DNA from 3 places in the Paenibacillus sp. KN14-4R genome. Region 3 is predicted to be linked to each of the others. Evidence: a T-box and tRNA genes for the amino acid it is inferred to sense, from the RefSeq annotation. Region 3 holds a T-box; the other regions hold tRNA genes.
What was found. A T-box is a leader RNA that pairs with one kind of tRNA and senses whether it is charged. The one in region 3 lies ahead of argS (arginine--tRNA ligase), so its partner is inferred to be a tRNA-Arg.

Region 1 (4,730 bases), 130 kb from region 3:
ATTGGGCCTTCAGCTGCTTCTTTCAAAGCTGCGTTTACTTCTTCAACAGTAACGTCTTGCTTAAGTTCTACTACCAAGTCTGTAACGGATACGTTAGGAGTAGGAACGCGCATGGACATACCATTCAATTTGCCTTTCAATTCAGGCAATACAAGGGATACCGCTTTAGCAGCGCCAGTTGTAGTAGGGATAATGTTTTGAGCTGCTGCACGAGCACGACGCAAGTCTTTGTGCGGCAAGTCAAGAACGTTTTGGTCGTTCGTGTAGGAGTGAATTGTGTTCATCATACCTTTAACGATACCGAACTTGTCGTTCAATACTTTAGCAAATGGCGCCAAGCAGTTTGTTGTGCAAGATGCGTTGGAGATGATTGTGTGGTTAGCAGCATCGTATTTATCTTCGTTTACGCCCATAACGATTGTGATATCTTCGTTAGTTGCTGGAGCGGAGATGATAACTTTCTTAGCGCCACCTTTAAGGTGCATGGAAGCTTTGTCTTTCGCTGTGAAAATACCAGTGGATTCAACAACGATTTCAGCGCCAACTTCAGCCCAAGGCAATGCTTCAGGGTTACGCTCAGCAAATACTTTGATGGATTTGCCGTTAACTTTGATTTCGCCTTCGCCAGCTTCTACAGTTGCATCTAGAACGCCGTGAGTTGTGTCATATTTAAGCAAGTGCGCAAGAGTTTTTACGTCAGTCAAGTCGTTGATTGCAACAACTTCAACTTCAGTGTTTGTAAGAGATGCGCGGAATACGTTACGTCCAATACGTCCAAAACCATTAATACCGATTTTTACCATGAAGATCGTCCTCCTAGATAAATGCAATATATTTCAAGATGCACGGTAAAGTACATCAAGATGACAAAATAAGTAACTAACAAGTTAAGATTAAGAGATATACTTCATGATTTCATGTGCGGCTGCTTCATCCGTTACAAGAATGTCCTCGTGACCGAATCGAAGCACAGAAGCAATCGCTTCTCCCTTACTCTTCCCACCGGCAACACCGATGACAATTTCAGTCCGCTGAATGTCTTCTAGCTGTAATCCAAGTGTCGGCATCTTATGTACAACCGTACCCACTTTGTCAAAATAGTATCCGAACGCTTCAGCTAGTGCACCGGCATTTTGCAATTTCGCAGTTGTTTCATCGTCCACTTTTCTTCGTTTTGCCATTATCATAGCATCCCCGATTCCGTGAACAACGATACGGCACTTACGGACAAAGTCAATGATCTCCTTAATGTTTGCCTCTTGCATGAGCGATTGATACGCTTCTTCGCCAAGATCATCAGGTACGTGGAGCAGTCGATACTGCCCTCCTGTTTTCTTCGCCATCTCAGAAGCAATCGTGTTCGCTTGCATCTCCACACTTTCACCAAGTCCGCCTCTTGCAGGCACGAACCAAGATCCTTTCAGTGGAGCTGAGGTAACAAGCTGACTTGCAATGCGCGCCATAGTTGAACCGCCTGTTACAGCAATAATATCGTCGTTCGTTACATTTTTGCGAAGCACAGTGGCTCCAGCAAGACCCAGTTCTCTTTTCGTAAAAGAGGATGTATCTGCATCTCCTGCAACGATCACAACTTGTTTCAGATTAAAGGCGGAGCGGATTTGCTCTTCCAGATCGGTTAAACCGAACACTTCTTTAATCATCGGCTCTATATCCTGTAATAGCTGTCGTCCGACTTCTGATACGCTCATCCCGCTTACTTCGATTTCAATTAGGCCATGAGCCTTTAAGAAATCAATTTCACTGCGCAGGATTCGCTCTGTCATATCTAATGACATCGCAAGCGTTCTTCGGCCAATTACACCTGAGACCATAATATGGTGCAGCACGGTGTACCTTTTTTTCATTACTTCTAGAAAATCCGGCATGAGCTGCCTTTGAATTTCAAGGATTTCTCTCATTCTACACCTGCCACCAGGACATTTTATGTCCCATGGGTTCATTTTAAGTCCCACCTGACTACGTTTCCTATTATACCTAATAATGAGAGAGGAAGCAACTGTCGTATGACGCTTTTTTACCACATATGGTTATAGGCTTTCAAAAGATCCTCGATTTTATTCTGCACCCTTGATTTTTTCTGTACGTTATCCTATAATTACTCTTGCTGTCACTTATAATTTGCGCCCGTGGTCCAATGGATATGACGTAGGCCTCCGGAGCCTGAGATCGAGGTTCGATCCCTCGCGGGCGCGTATATTTACAAGAACCAAGCTCCTTCATTTAGAAGGAGCTTTTTTAATGGATATCGAATTATATATCATTACCCTGATGTTGTTTGACCTTTGTTGACCTTTAGTATAATTTCAGGTATGATAACAGAAACAGTATAATATTAATGAAGCCGCGCGTAACGCACGCTCTGCTAATTTAAGGAGGTCAAGATTATGAGTGGTTTTATTCCAATGGTAGTTGAGCCAGATGCAAGAGGCGAACGTTCGTATGACATTTACTCACGTCTGCTGAAAGATCGTATTATTTTTCTAGGATCACAAGTCAATGATCAAGTCGCAAACTCCATCATTGCACAGATGTTGTTCTTGGCAGCACAAGATCCGGATAAAGACATCTCGCTATACATTAACTCCCCTGGTGGTTCCATCACTTCCGGGATGGCGATATTTGATACCATGCAGTACATTAAGCCTGATGTATCTACGATTTGCGTAGGGATGGCTGCTTCCATGGGTGCTTTCTTGCTTGCTGCTGGTGCGAAGGGTAAACGTTTTGCACTTCCGAATGCAGAAGTCATGATTCACCAACCACTTGGTGGTGCTGAGGGTCAAGCTTCAGATATTCAAATTCGTGCGAATCGTATCATTAAATTACGCGAAAAGCTGAATGGCATTTTAGCAGAACGCTCTGGACAACCTATCGAAAAAGTTGATCGCGACACAGACCGTGACTACTTTATGACGGCAGCTGAAGCGATGGAATACGGTTTAATCGATAAAGTAATCGAGAAATTGTAATCCGCTCCACAACCCCATAAAAAACATAAAAAAGCCGCTGATTCCTCAGCGGCTTTATTGTTGATTCCTCTTATTGATTATCCAGTTCCTCTTTGCTTACTAAAGTAGCAAGAGCTGTTACAGCTTGATCAGCATCAGAACCTTCAGCGGAGATCGTAACTTCAGTTCCAGTGGAAATTGCCAAACTCATGATACCCATGATACTTTTGGCATTCACTTTCTTCTCATCCTTCTCAACAAAAATTTCAGATGAGAACTTATTCGCTTCCTGAACGAATAATGCGGCAGGTCTTGCATGAAGACCGGTCTTTAATTTCACAACGACTGGGCGTCTTGACATCGAACCAATTCCCCCTTTTTCTCTACAAATTTATTATACAAATTTTACCATTGTAACCAAAAGAAAACGCACTCATTTAACATTAGTATACCATTTCATCAACAATTACACTACATAAATATACGAACAGCCTTATTTAATCCCACGAATTCGATCAGCAAGCTCATCCAGCTTACGCAGACGATGATTGACACCTGACTTACTTACTTGACCTTTGAGCAAGTCCCCTACCTCTTTGAGATTAATATCGGGGTTTTGTAAGCGAACCTCTGCAACTTCACGCAGCTTTTCAGGCAAAGTATCTAAACCAAGTTCTTTATCAATGAGCCGTATGTTATCGATTTGGCGCACTGCTGCGCCTATCGTTTTATTCAAATTCGCTGTTTCACAATTTACAATTCGGTTCACAGAGTTACGCATATCCTTCATAATCCGCACATCTTCAAATCGCAAGAGCGCTTGGTGTGCGCCTATTATCGAGAGAAATTCAATAATTTTCTCGCCTTCTTTGATATAAAGCACAAACCCTTTTTTCCGTTCGATAAATCGTGCATTGAGATCAAACTTATTCGCTAAATCTGTTAATTCGCCACAATGTTCTTCATACATGGAGGAAATCTCCAAATGATAGGATGACCCTTCTGGATTATTAACAGACCCACCCGCTAAGAACGCACCTCGTAAGTATGAGCGTTTGCAGCAATTCCCACGAATAATACTATTATCAATCCCATCTGTAAAAAGAAACCCTTCTGATACAATGTACAACTCCTTCAATAATTCCTGAACGCCATTAGGAACACGAACGATATAGACATTGTTTTTCTTTAGTCGCATCTTTTTACGGACAAGTAATTCAGTATGCAAACCATACAACTTCTTTAAAAGTGAGTAAATTCTACGAGCAATCGCGGCATTTTCTGTAGAAATATCAAGAATAATTTTTTGATTCGTGATCTGCACAGAACCATTCATACGAATAAGCGCTGAAAGCTCTGCTTTCTCGCAGCAAGCATCACTCTCGATGAGCGTTAGCTCTTTTTTCGTTTGAGCCGCAAAGGACATCCTTCTCACCTCTTTCTTAACATCCAGCTTTCCACAATGTGATAAATATGATCACTGAGCTTAGCAGCATCATGACGCAGATAAGTACGGAACATGACAAGCCGATCGGCAATCACTTCATAGCCCCGTTTTTTTACTTCCTCTAAGTCGAGATGAACCGCTTTTGCTCCTTTTTCAGCATACTTATCTTGCACTTGTGCAGGAATCTCACCATTATTCACGATCACATAATCAAATAGATGATGCCCCACATGCGCATGAACTGCAGCAAGATGATCGCTGACCGAGTAATTATCGGTTTCACCTGGCTGTGTCATCACGTTGCAAATGAACAT
Region 2 (4,730 bases), 470 kb from region 3:
GCTGTCATAGAGCCGTTCAACTCCACATCGACAAATGTTTCTACAACCTGGAACATCTCCGGCTTCAGCAAGTAGGCAATTGCACAGCTATCGTACATTTTTAGTCCCGTTTTCATGCTGCCGCCTCTATATTTTTGGAACAGCTGATAGATCATTCCGCCTGTCTGATTCATGCCTTTAAGCTGCTCACTATCTTCTGGGTACACAAGTGCTTTCCAACCCACATCGAGTCCAACCATGACAACAGGCAAGTTGCTTTGGAAAACAATCTTCGCTGCTTCTGGATCGGCAGCAATATTAAACTCGGACATGACGCCCATGTTCCCACGGGTTGTAGAACCGCCCATTAACACGATCTCGTCAATTTTTTCTTTTACATCTGGATACATCGTTAATAACAAGGCAATGTTCGTTAGCGGGCCAATAGGTACAAGCGTTGTGGGCTGCTCACTTGCCATAATGACACGATACATCGCATTTACTGCATGTTCCTTGAGCACACGATCTTGTGTGGGTTCCTTAAAATCAAAACCGTCCATGCCTGTCGATCCGTGAATATCGCTTGCATCAATAGGCGCTTTAATAAGTGGTCTTGCCGCACCCAATGCAACAGGTACATCTTTTCCGAAAAATTCAAGTAAACGTAGGGCATTCTTCGTTACCTTTTCAAGACTAACATTGCCAGCAACTGTCGTAATTAAGCGCACATCTAGTTGTTCACTGTATAAAGCGATTGCAAGTGCAACTGCATCATCAATTCCTGGATCTGTGTCAATAATGATTGGTCTTGTAGTCATAATAAGAATCCTCCTTAAAATTAAAAAAGTAAGCGATTACAATTTTGATACATTGAGCAGATCAGCAAAGCTGACTACTCCCGACTATTCATAAATGTTGCTACTTCTTCAGCAGTAGGCATGCCGGATTGTGCCCCAAGCTTAGTCGTAGACAGTGCAGCAACAGCATTGCCATATTTGCAAGCCTCTCTTAAAGGAAATCCTTTTACTAGCGCATAAGCTAACCCACCATTAAAGGCATCGCCAGCTCCGGTCGTGTCAATTGCATCAATTTTATAAGCAGGAACATGAATTTCTTGTCCCGCCTCGATGATCGATACCCCTTGACTCCCCTTCGTCACAATCAGCTTTCCTATTAGCTCTTTTTCATTATGATTTTGTTTCAGCAGCACCTGTTCATGCTCATTTGGAGTTACGTAATCGATTTTGCTAATAAGCTCTGCCGAAAGCTCTTGAATTGGCGCCGGATTAAGTATTACCGTGATATTATTCTCTTTCGCAATTTCTACTGCCTTCTCTACCGCTTCCAACGGAATCTCCAATTGAAGGATGACGATATCGCTATTTGCAATCACTTCGCGTTTCGATTCAACAAATGCAGCTGTAACGCTATGATTCGCAGCAGGCACTACAATGATGCTGTTGTCTCCACCTGATACCGTAATCGATGCGGTAGCAGTCGAACCTGTAACCGGTTCCACATTGCTCACATCAACACCTTCATTTTGAAGATGCGCCAATAGTTCCTTACCGAAATTGTCTGATCCTACACAACCGATGAGCTGCACGTGAGCACCAAGTCTAGCCGCAGCTACTGCTTGATTCGCGCCTTTCCCACCCGGATTCATCTGGAACTGATCACCGAAGAGTGTCTCGCCTACTTTAGGCAGCTGAGAAGTAATCGTAACCAAATCCATGTTAATGCTTCCTACAATTGTAACCTTAGGTTTCTGCTCCATACCCGTATACTCCTTAGGTTGAATTTTTCTCTACTAGTTCCACATCTAATCTATAATAGGTTTCTTCCACTGGCTGCTGTCTCATTAGCCCAACAAGCATGGTTGTTGCTTTTTCACCAAGTTCATAGATAGGCTGTACAATGGTCGTTAATTCAGGGGTCATCACATTCGTTAAAGCAATTCCATCAAATCCAACAATCGAAAGCTGTTCAGGAATCTTTAATCCAAGCTGATGCGCGACTTTAATCGCACCAATTGCCATAATGTCATTGGCAGCAAAGATACCATCAATTTCTGGATGACGCTCCAATAGCGCTAATGTCGCTTGGATTGAGGTTTGCATATCATAATTGCCATTTACAATGTAGCTCTCTTGATACCATGGCTCAGAAGAAACAACTTCCTTATAACCTTCGAATCGCTCTTCTGCATTCACTACCCCAACTGTACCTCTAATGTGGGCAATCCGCTTACACCCTTTTTTCTGCAAAAAACGTGTAGCCACTGCCGCTCCCCGCTTGTTCTCCACTACAATTGTAGGTAAGCCGCTGCTAATTTCACGGTCAATGCTGACAATTGGAATGTTAAGCGATTCAACTTGTTCAGCCGTTAGCGTGTTGGAAGAGATAATAATGCCATTCACATAATTTTGTTGCAGTACATCCAAATAGCCTTGTTCCTTTTCACTATTGCCATCGGAATTACACAAGATGACATTGTAACCCAACTTGGAAGCGGTGTCTTCGACTGCTCTTGCTAACTCGGTGAAAAAGGGGTTCATAATGGACGGCACGATCAGACCGACCGTACTCGACTGTTTCTTAAACAGGCTTCTTGCTACTTCATTGGGCTTATAGTTGAGCGAACTGATCGCTTGTTCAACTTTTTCCCTTGTGTTATGCCCAACATAGCCCTTATCATTCAAAACCCTTGATACCGTAGCAACAGATACGCCTGCACGCTGTGCCACGTCTTTAATCGAAGCCATACACTCACTCCACTCATTTAGGTAACCGGTTACACAATCAATATACGCTTTATTTATCTGATAGTCAATAACCTATCCTTGATTATTTGTTAGCGCTATCATTTTTTCTTACACGGTCTTTGGATCAACTTCCCTATTCATGCATCGACATGCTATAATATCCCTTGTACCGCGCGCCCGTAGCTCAGCAGGATAGAGCGACAGTTTCCTAAACTGCAGGTCGTACGTTCGAATCGTATCGGGCGCGCCATAAAGGATACAACATCCCTTTTTCAACTATAAAAAAGCCGACGGATCGCTCATCCATCGGCTTTATTTTTATTATTATTTATTTCAAATACTCTATCATTTTTTTTAGTAACACGGCAACCTCTGCTCGTGTCACATGATCTTTAGGTGCAAGTTTTTTATCTTCGTTACCTTGCATGATCTTTTCATTAACAAGCAATTTCATAGCGCTGATTGCCCAATCAGAAAGCTGATCCTTGTCACTAAAACTTATTAACAAATCAATATCGAATTTATTTTTACCAGAACTATGTTTTTCAATGACTTTGCTCAGCATGACTGCAAGCTGCTCTCTTGTAATAGAATCATTCGGTGCAAACTGATCAGCATTCAAACCATTAATTAAACCTAACTTGAATGCTTGATTAATATCTTTTGAATACCATTTTTGAGAATCAACATCCTTAAATATACTCTCCGCTTGCGGAAGACCAGACTCTGATCCCAGAATGCGCATTAACAATGAAGTGACTTCTGCTCGTGAAATAGGATCTTGTGGTTTATATAACCCTTCATAATTCCCTTTTACTATAAATCTAGATGCTAACCATGATACATCCTTCTCTGCCCAGTGTCCTTTTACATCATCAAAAGTCTTACTATAATTCAGAACATATAGCATATCATTAGAGTGATGTTTGAATTCTACAATAAGTTGGCCGTCTTTCATCATAGTCGTAGCTGGTTCATAAGCCCACTCACCAGTATCAGCATTTTTCTTAACCACAATTACATCGGATGTAGATCCCTTAGGCAAAATAACCTGCGATGTTAACCAGTTCACCTCAATTTGCTTCTCCCCATTCTTCACGTACATTCTCACGGGTAAAGAATGAGCAACAACTTCCGGACTTGTACTGATTTCAGGCTGCAGCACTATATTGAGTATTAGATTTGTATAATTGTCGAAATTGTTCTTCAGTAAATCCTCATTAATATCACTAAATTTTAGTTTTGCCGTTCCCTTTTCATTGCTAAGAAGGATGTAACCTTCAGATAGTTTTTGCTTTCCTAATAAGATAGCTGCTAATGGAACATTTAAGCTACTTTTGAAATCAACTGTAATTTGATTTTTATTCGTTTCTTTGAGTGAAGTAAATAAATTGTTCCAATTTACATTTTTAAGATCACCTTTTAATTGTACACCATCTGATGTGATCCTAATTTCAGGTAATGAAGGTGCCACTACTGGACTAGAGGAACCACCGGATGAAGAACCACCATTAGGTTGTGATGTTGGTGGTGTTGTAGGCGGAATCTCGGGTGTTTGACCGTCTGAAACGATACTAACATTTTTTAATTTCTCAGGTAAAACAACGTTGTCCACATTCACTTGAATATCGATGTTTTCTGCTTTGGAATAGGAGGCTGTTATATAATAGGTTGATAGATCATCCGTACCATTTTTCCCATCATCCTCTAGGTTATCCCCCAACTTCACATTATTAATAATTAAATTTCCACTAGCAATTTTATCAGTCCCTGAAACCAATGGTACAATACTAAAATTGTCTTTATGAAAATTCCTATACCCAAATCCTGCTGCATCATTTAATCTCACTTTAAACGTAAACTCCTCATTAATTTTCGGTTTTGAAGGAGAAATGGTTTGCGTAGTTTTACTTCTGTTCAATGTTGAATTCCAGACTAATTTTGTATTTGTCCCTTCTTTTAAGACTAATGGTTGCGAAATCTCAT
Region 3 (4,730 bases):
TTTAGTTTATAGCGTTACATTTTTCGATGACCAAAGCTCATATTGTGTTGCGATGGACCACACTTTAAGGAACATCTCAATGAAGGGGTAAGCCTGATAAAGCAAGAGTGCAAGAAGTCCTGCCCAGATGTAGGAAGTCGTCATAGCGGCAGCTGCGAATAGGCAAGTGATGAGTAAGAGTATGAATGATAATCCGATGATCTTAGGACTAAGACGCAACCAAGTGAGGATCGAAGAGAATGCTTTTACACGGTGTACGCACCCGAATTGAATATACATGAAACATAAATTGATGAGATAGCCATACAGGAGATACCCCGCGATCCAGGGGAGTATGCCTTGGACGAGTCCGTCATAGCTCGTCGCATGCTGATACACAAATGTGACTTTGGGAAACAACCATAGGAGTGGTGATAACGTTAAGACGACCTGAATCATGTAGTAGAGTAGGAAAGGAGCAGTGAGCTGCTTAATTCCAGCGACGAATCGGTAACCGGAATTAAGCTGCTTATTTACAAGGGAATAATACACGCCTGCGTTTATGATGGGATGGAGTACCATACGGGCGATGAGGAGTGTGCCAATGGTCCATAAATAAGATTGTGGCAGGTCAGTTTTGAATATTTGAAATTGACCTTCCGCATAAAATAAATTTCGTGCGAAGATGCCCTGTTCTGCATCGGGATATCGGTGCAGAATCGGAACGATGATGGAATATACTAGTTTATACAGAATAATTCCCCATACAAGCTGATACAAGAACAAGGTGATGACGACAAACGGCTGCTTCCACGTTGAAATGAGACCATCCTTCATATACCTTAGCATAAATTCCCTCCAAGTTTTTCGTTGATAGAGTCGTATCACCTTAAGAAACGTATCTGCCCTGGTTACCAAGCGATCCAAGAGAAGAGTGTATCAAGGAATTGCGTGATGCCAAGATTCCAACGTGTTTGCCATTTGGAGTCTACGCTTGTCTTTAAGTAATTGTTAATATGTTTATTCTCCAGCACGATCGTAAATCTCGGATCGACCGTGACCCAATCTAGCGGTGAAGTGTGTTGTAATTTAAACTGAGCTTGTGATTCAGCACCATCCCATACGCGATCCACGGTTCTTCCATCTGCAAAATGGAAGCGTATCGGCACGTTGGCAGCAGTTCCGCCACGTTTACGTATAAGGACAGAATTGTCATATAATAATTTACCATTCTGGGTTACTCGTTTTGTCTGAATATCATCGACAGAGTAATCCACCATCAGGGCCCCATAAATAAACTGATTGAAGAAAGATTCCCAAGATTGTTTGGTTACTTCTTCTACGACATTTTGAAAATCATGTGTGGTTGGGTGCTTGAACCGCCAACGTTCAAAGTATGTGCGCATGATGGTACTCATCGTATCAGAGCCAACACGACTTTCAATTTCTTTGAGTACTAACTTCGCACGTGTATAGACATTATCTGCATATTGGCTATGCCCATGGTATTCCCATGCATTTTTCTTAAGAGCTGCTGGGGAGGTGACGTAACTGGCTTCTACAGGAAGATTAGTCGATACGCCGTATTCGCTTTGCATAAGCGCATCTTCAGCATAGGAAGTAAAGCCTTCATCGAGCCAAGCTTCTTCGAACTCATTGGATGCAACCATTCCATAGAAGAATTGGTGTCCAATCTCATGTACGATGACGCGTTCAAGTTCGAAGCCTGGCGACTTATCGGCGGCTCCCCATCCAGTCACAAGCGTCGGATATTCCATCCCACCTGCGCCATTTCCGCCAGGAGGTGGAATGACGATTGAAAGTGTATCGTATGGATAGGTACCGTACCATTCACTATAACGAGTGAGTGCTTTTTTGGCAGCGGCAAAATAGCGGCTTTTCAGCGCCTCATGTGCGGGATCGAGGTACAGTTTTATTTTTAATCCGGGAATATTCTTAGTTGCCAAAGTCTCCTCATAATAACGAAATCGGGGCGAAGCTGCCCAAGCGAAATCATGCACATCATCGGAATAAAAATCATAAGATCTGGTCTTGGATGCCGGATCTTCCTGTGAAGATTTAATAGGAAAACCTGTTGCGGCTACAACATAGCTTGCGGGAACTTTGATTTTAACATTATAAATACCAAAATCTGCATAGAACTCGGAATTGCCATGATACTGGTGCAAGTTCCAACCTTCTTCAGCACGGTCGCGGGTGCCTTCTGTTTCATATACGGCAAGTTTCGGAAACCATTGACCAGCCATGTAGAAATCATCGACATAGCCCATGCGGGCAAAGGCAAATGGCATTTTGACCGTAAAGTCGGTTTTAAGCGTAATACTCTCACCTGGATTAACCGCTTGTGGCAAAGAAATTTTGAGTAGAGTATGATCGTCTGTATTGCCGTCATCGGGCTGCACGAACCACATACGGCCTGTTAAGTCCTGTCCATTTTGTGTTTGCAGCTTATTCAATTTCATGGAGCCAACACTATCTTCCAGCGCTTTATCACCACGGAGTTGACCACCTGATTCGCGCATGAAGGTCGTCTTTTTGGATGCAAAAGCATTTGGATACAAGTGCATGTACAAATGATCGACAGGCTTCATCCCTGGATTTATCCACGTAATGGCTTGCTGTCCACGAAGCTCTTTTGTATCGGGAAGCAGTTCCACATTCATGTGGTACTCCACGACCCGATTGCTGAGGGCTTGTTCGGTCTTGGGTGTGGGATTGGGAATGGGATTGATAGGTAAAGGCTCAACACGAGCCTCTATTCGGGATAAAGCAGGCTCATTTTGGGGCAGGAACAGCTTCGAAGCCACATATACAGTTGAACCTGCGACAACAATAAGCAGAAACCATTGCAACCAACGATTATACATACGATTTTTCATTTCTTCACCCGCCTTACAAGCATCTACAGCATGTATATGTTGGCAAGTCCCATAATATTTCTACAAAAATTTAGGTTTGATAATTGATGTAGGATTCGATATAATGCTTAGAAATCATTGTTCAATCATCTGAGATCGGGAAAGTAGCACATTGTAGAAGGATCAGCGAGCCGGGAAAGTGAGAGCCGGTACGGAAGCATGTTGTGAAGAGGACCCGTGAGATGACAGGCCGAACTTCGTGTAAGGTTTGTCCGGTTTACGCCGTTATCTGTTCCGAGTGGCTTGACGCGCATGTTCTGGCATCATCAAGTCATAAGAGTGGCACCACGGGATCAATCCCCGTCTCTTTACGAGGCGGGGTTTTTTGTATTTTTTGATAAAGAAAAAGGAGGCAATCAAAATGATACTTACACAGACAGCAAAGGCACTTGCGGCATATATTTCGCTACCTGAGGAGGAGATCCGGAGACTCTTGGAAGTACCGCCAAACCCCGAGCTTGGGGATGTGGCACTGCCGTGTTTTCAATTGGCTAAACAATGGAAGAAAAGTCCTGCCATGATCGCGGGGGAACTAGCGCAGACGATTCAGATTGAAGGAATGTCATGCTTTGCAGCAGGTCCTTATTTAAATGTAGTGTTTGATCGGCAGGTTGCAGCTGGACAGTGGTTATCCACCATTCTAGAGCCGACGTTCGGTCGGTCTAATATAGGGCAAGGTAAGCACGTAATTATTGATATGTCAGCGCCTAACATTGCAAAACCAATTGGAATCGGACATTTACGGTCGACGATGATCGGCAATGCACTGTATCAAATATATAAGGCAGTAGGCTATAAGGTTATGAATGTGAATCATATCGGAGATTGGGGGACCCAGTTCGGTAAGCTGCTTGTTGCCTATTTCAAGTGGGTTAATCTTGATGCTGTGAAGGAAAATCCGATTCAGGAGTACTTGCGGTTATACGTACAATTTCATGAAGAGGTAGAGGCACATCCAGAGCTGGAAGATGAAGCACGGGCTTGGTTTCATAAGCTGGAGTCGAAGGACGAGGAAGCGACGGCCCTGTGGCAGGGTTTTGTGAAGGAAAGCTTAACGGAGTTTAATCGGATGTATGAGCGTCTAAATGTGCAGTTTGATTACGTACTTGGCGAAAGTTTTTATAACGATAAAATGCAAGCTGTGGTGGATGAACTCAAAGAAAAGAAATTGCTTGAAGAAAGTGATGGGGCGCTTGTTGTGCGGCTGGATGAAGAGGGGCTGCCACCTTGTATGATTGTGAAATCAGACGGGGCCTCCATTTATGCAACAAGGGATCTAGCGACAGCGATTTATCGGCATGAACAGATGCAAGGTGAGAAGATGCTGTATGTGGTAGGGGGAGAGCAGTCGCTTCATTTTCGTCAAGTCTTTCATGTGCTTAAGAAAATGGGCTACGAGTGGGCGGATGAATGTGTGCATGTTCCGTTTGGTCTCATGAAATTTGAAGGGAAGAAGATGTCCACTCGCAGAGGACGAATCGTGATGCTGGAGGAAGTGTTGGATGAAGCGGTAGGTCAAGCTCGGTCAATTATCGAAGCGAAAAGCGCATCACTGACAGATGAAGGAAAGGCGAAAGTAGCAGAGGCAATCGGAGTTGGCGCCATTATATTTAACGACCTGAAGAATCATCGGATGAACGAAATTAATTTTTCGATGGAAGATGCGCTAAGTTTTGACGGAGAGACAGGTCCTTATATGCAGTACACCTATGCAAGAACGCAAAGCGTTTTGAACAAAGGATATGCGCAAAGCGAGCCACTCGTTCAGGATCATGTAAAAGGGGAGTTTATAACCTCAGACTCGGCTTGGCA

Region 1: it has a tRNA-Arg gene. The T-box ahead of argS (arginine--tRNA ligase) is inferred to sense a tRNA for this amino acid. The anticodon was not compared.
Region 2: it has a tRNA-Arg gene. The T-box ahead of argS (arginine--tRNA ligase) is inferred to sense a tRNA for this amino acid. The anticodon was not compared.

What each region holds. Positions count from the first base shown of each region.
Region 1 covers NZ_CP197466.1:3,823,614-3,828,343, forward strand. The annotation lists gene gap (type I glyceraldehyde-3-phosphate dehydrogenase) at 1-803, opposite strand, end outside; gene ACSBOP_RS18820 (sugar-binding transcriptional regulator) at 894-1,919, opposite strand; tRNA gene ACSBOP_RS18825 (tRNA-Arg) at 2,142-2,213, shown strand; gene clpP (ATP-dependent Clp endopeptidase proteolytic subunit ClpP) at 2,406-2,990, shown strand; gene ACSBOP_RS18835 (HPr family phosphocarrier protein) at 3,061-3,330, opposite strand; gene whiA (DNA-binding protein WhiA) at 3,463-4,395, opposite strand; gene ACSBOP_RS18845 (gluconeogenesis factor YvcK family protein) at 4,401-4,730, opposite strand, start outside.
Region 2 covers NZ_CP197466.1:42,101-46,830, reverse strand. The annotation lists gene rihC (ribonucleoside hydrolase RihC) at 1-797, opposite strand, end outside; gene rbsK (ribokinase) at 872-1,756, opposite strand; gene ACSBOP_RS00240 (LacI family DNA-binding transcriptional regulator) at 1,770-2,744, opposite strand; tRNA gene ACSBOP_RS00235 (tRNA-Arg) at 2,918-2,994, shown strand; gene ACSBOP_RS00230 (S-layer homology domain-containing protein) at 3,073-4,730, opposite strand, start outside.
Region 3 covers NZ_CP197466.1:3,951,683-3,956,412, reverse strand. The annotation lists gene ACSBOP_RS19520 (hypothetical protein) at 7-828, opposite strand; gene ACSBOP_RS19515 (M1 family metallopeptidase) at 891-2,879, opposite strand; T-box leader at 3,002-3,229, shown strand; gene argS (arginine--tRNA ligase) at 3,280-4,730, shown strand, end outside.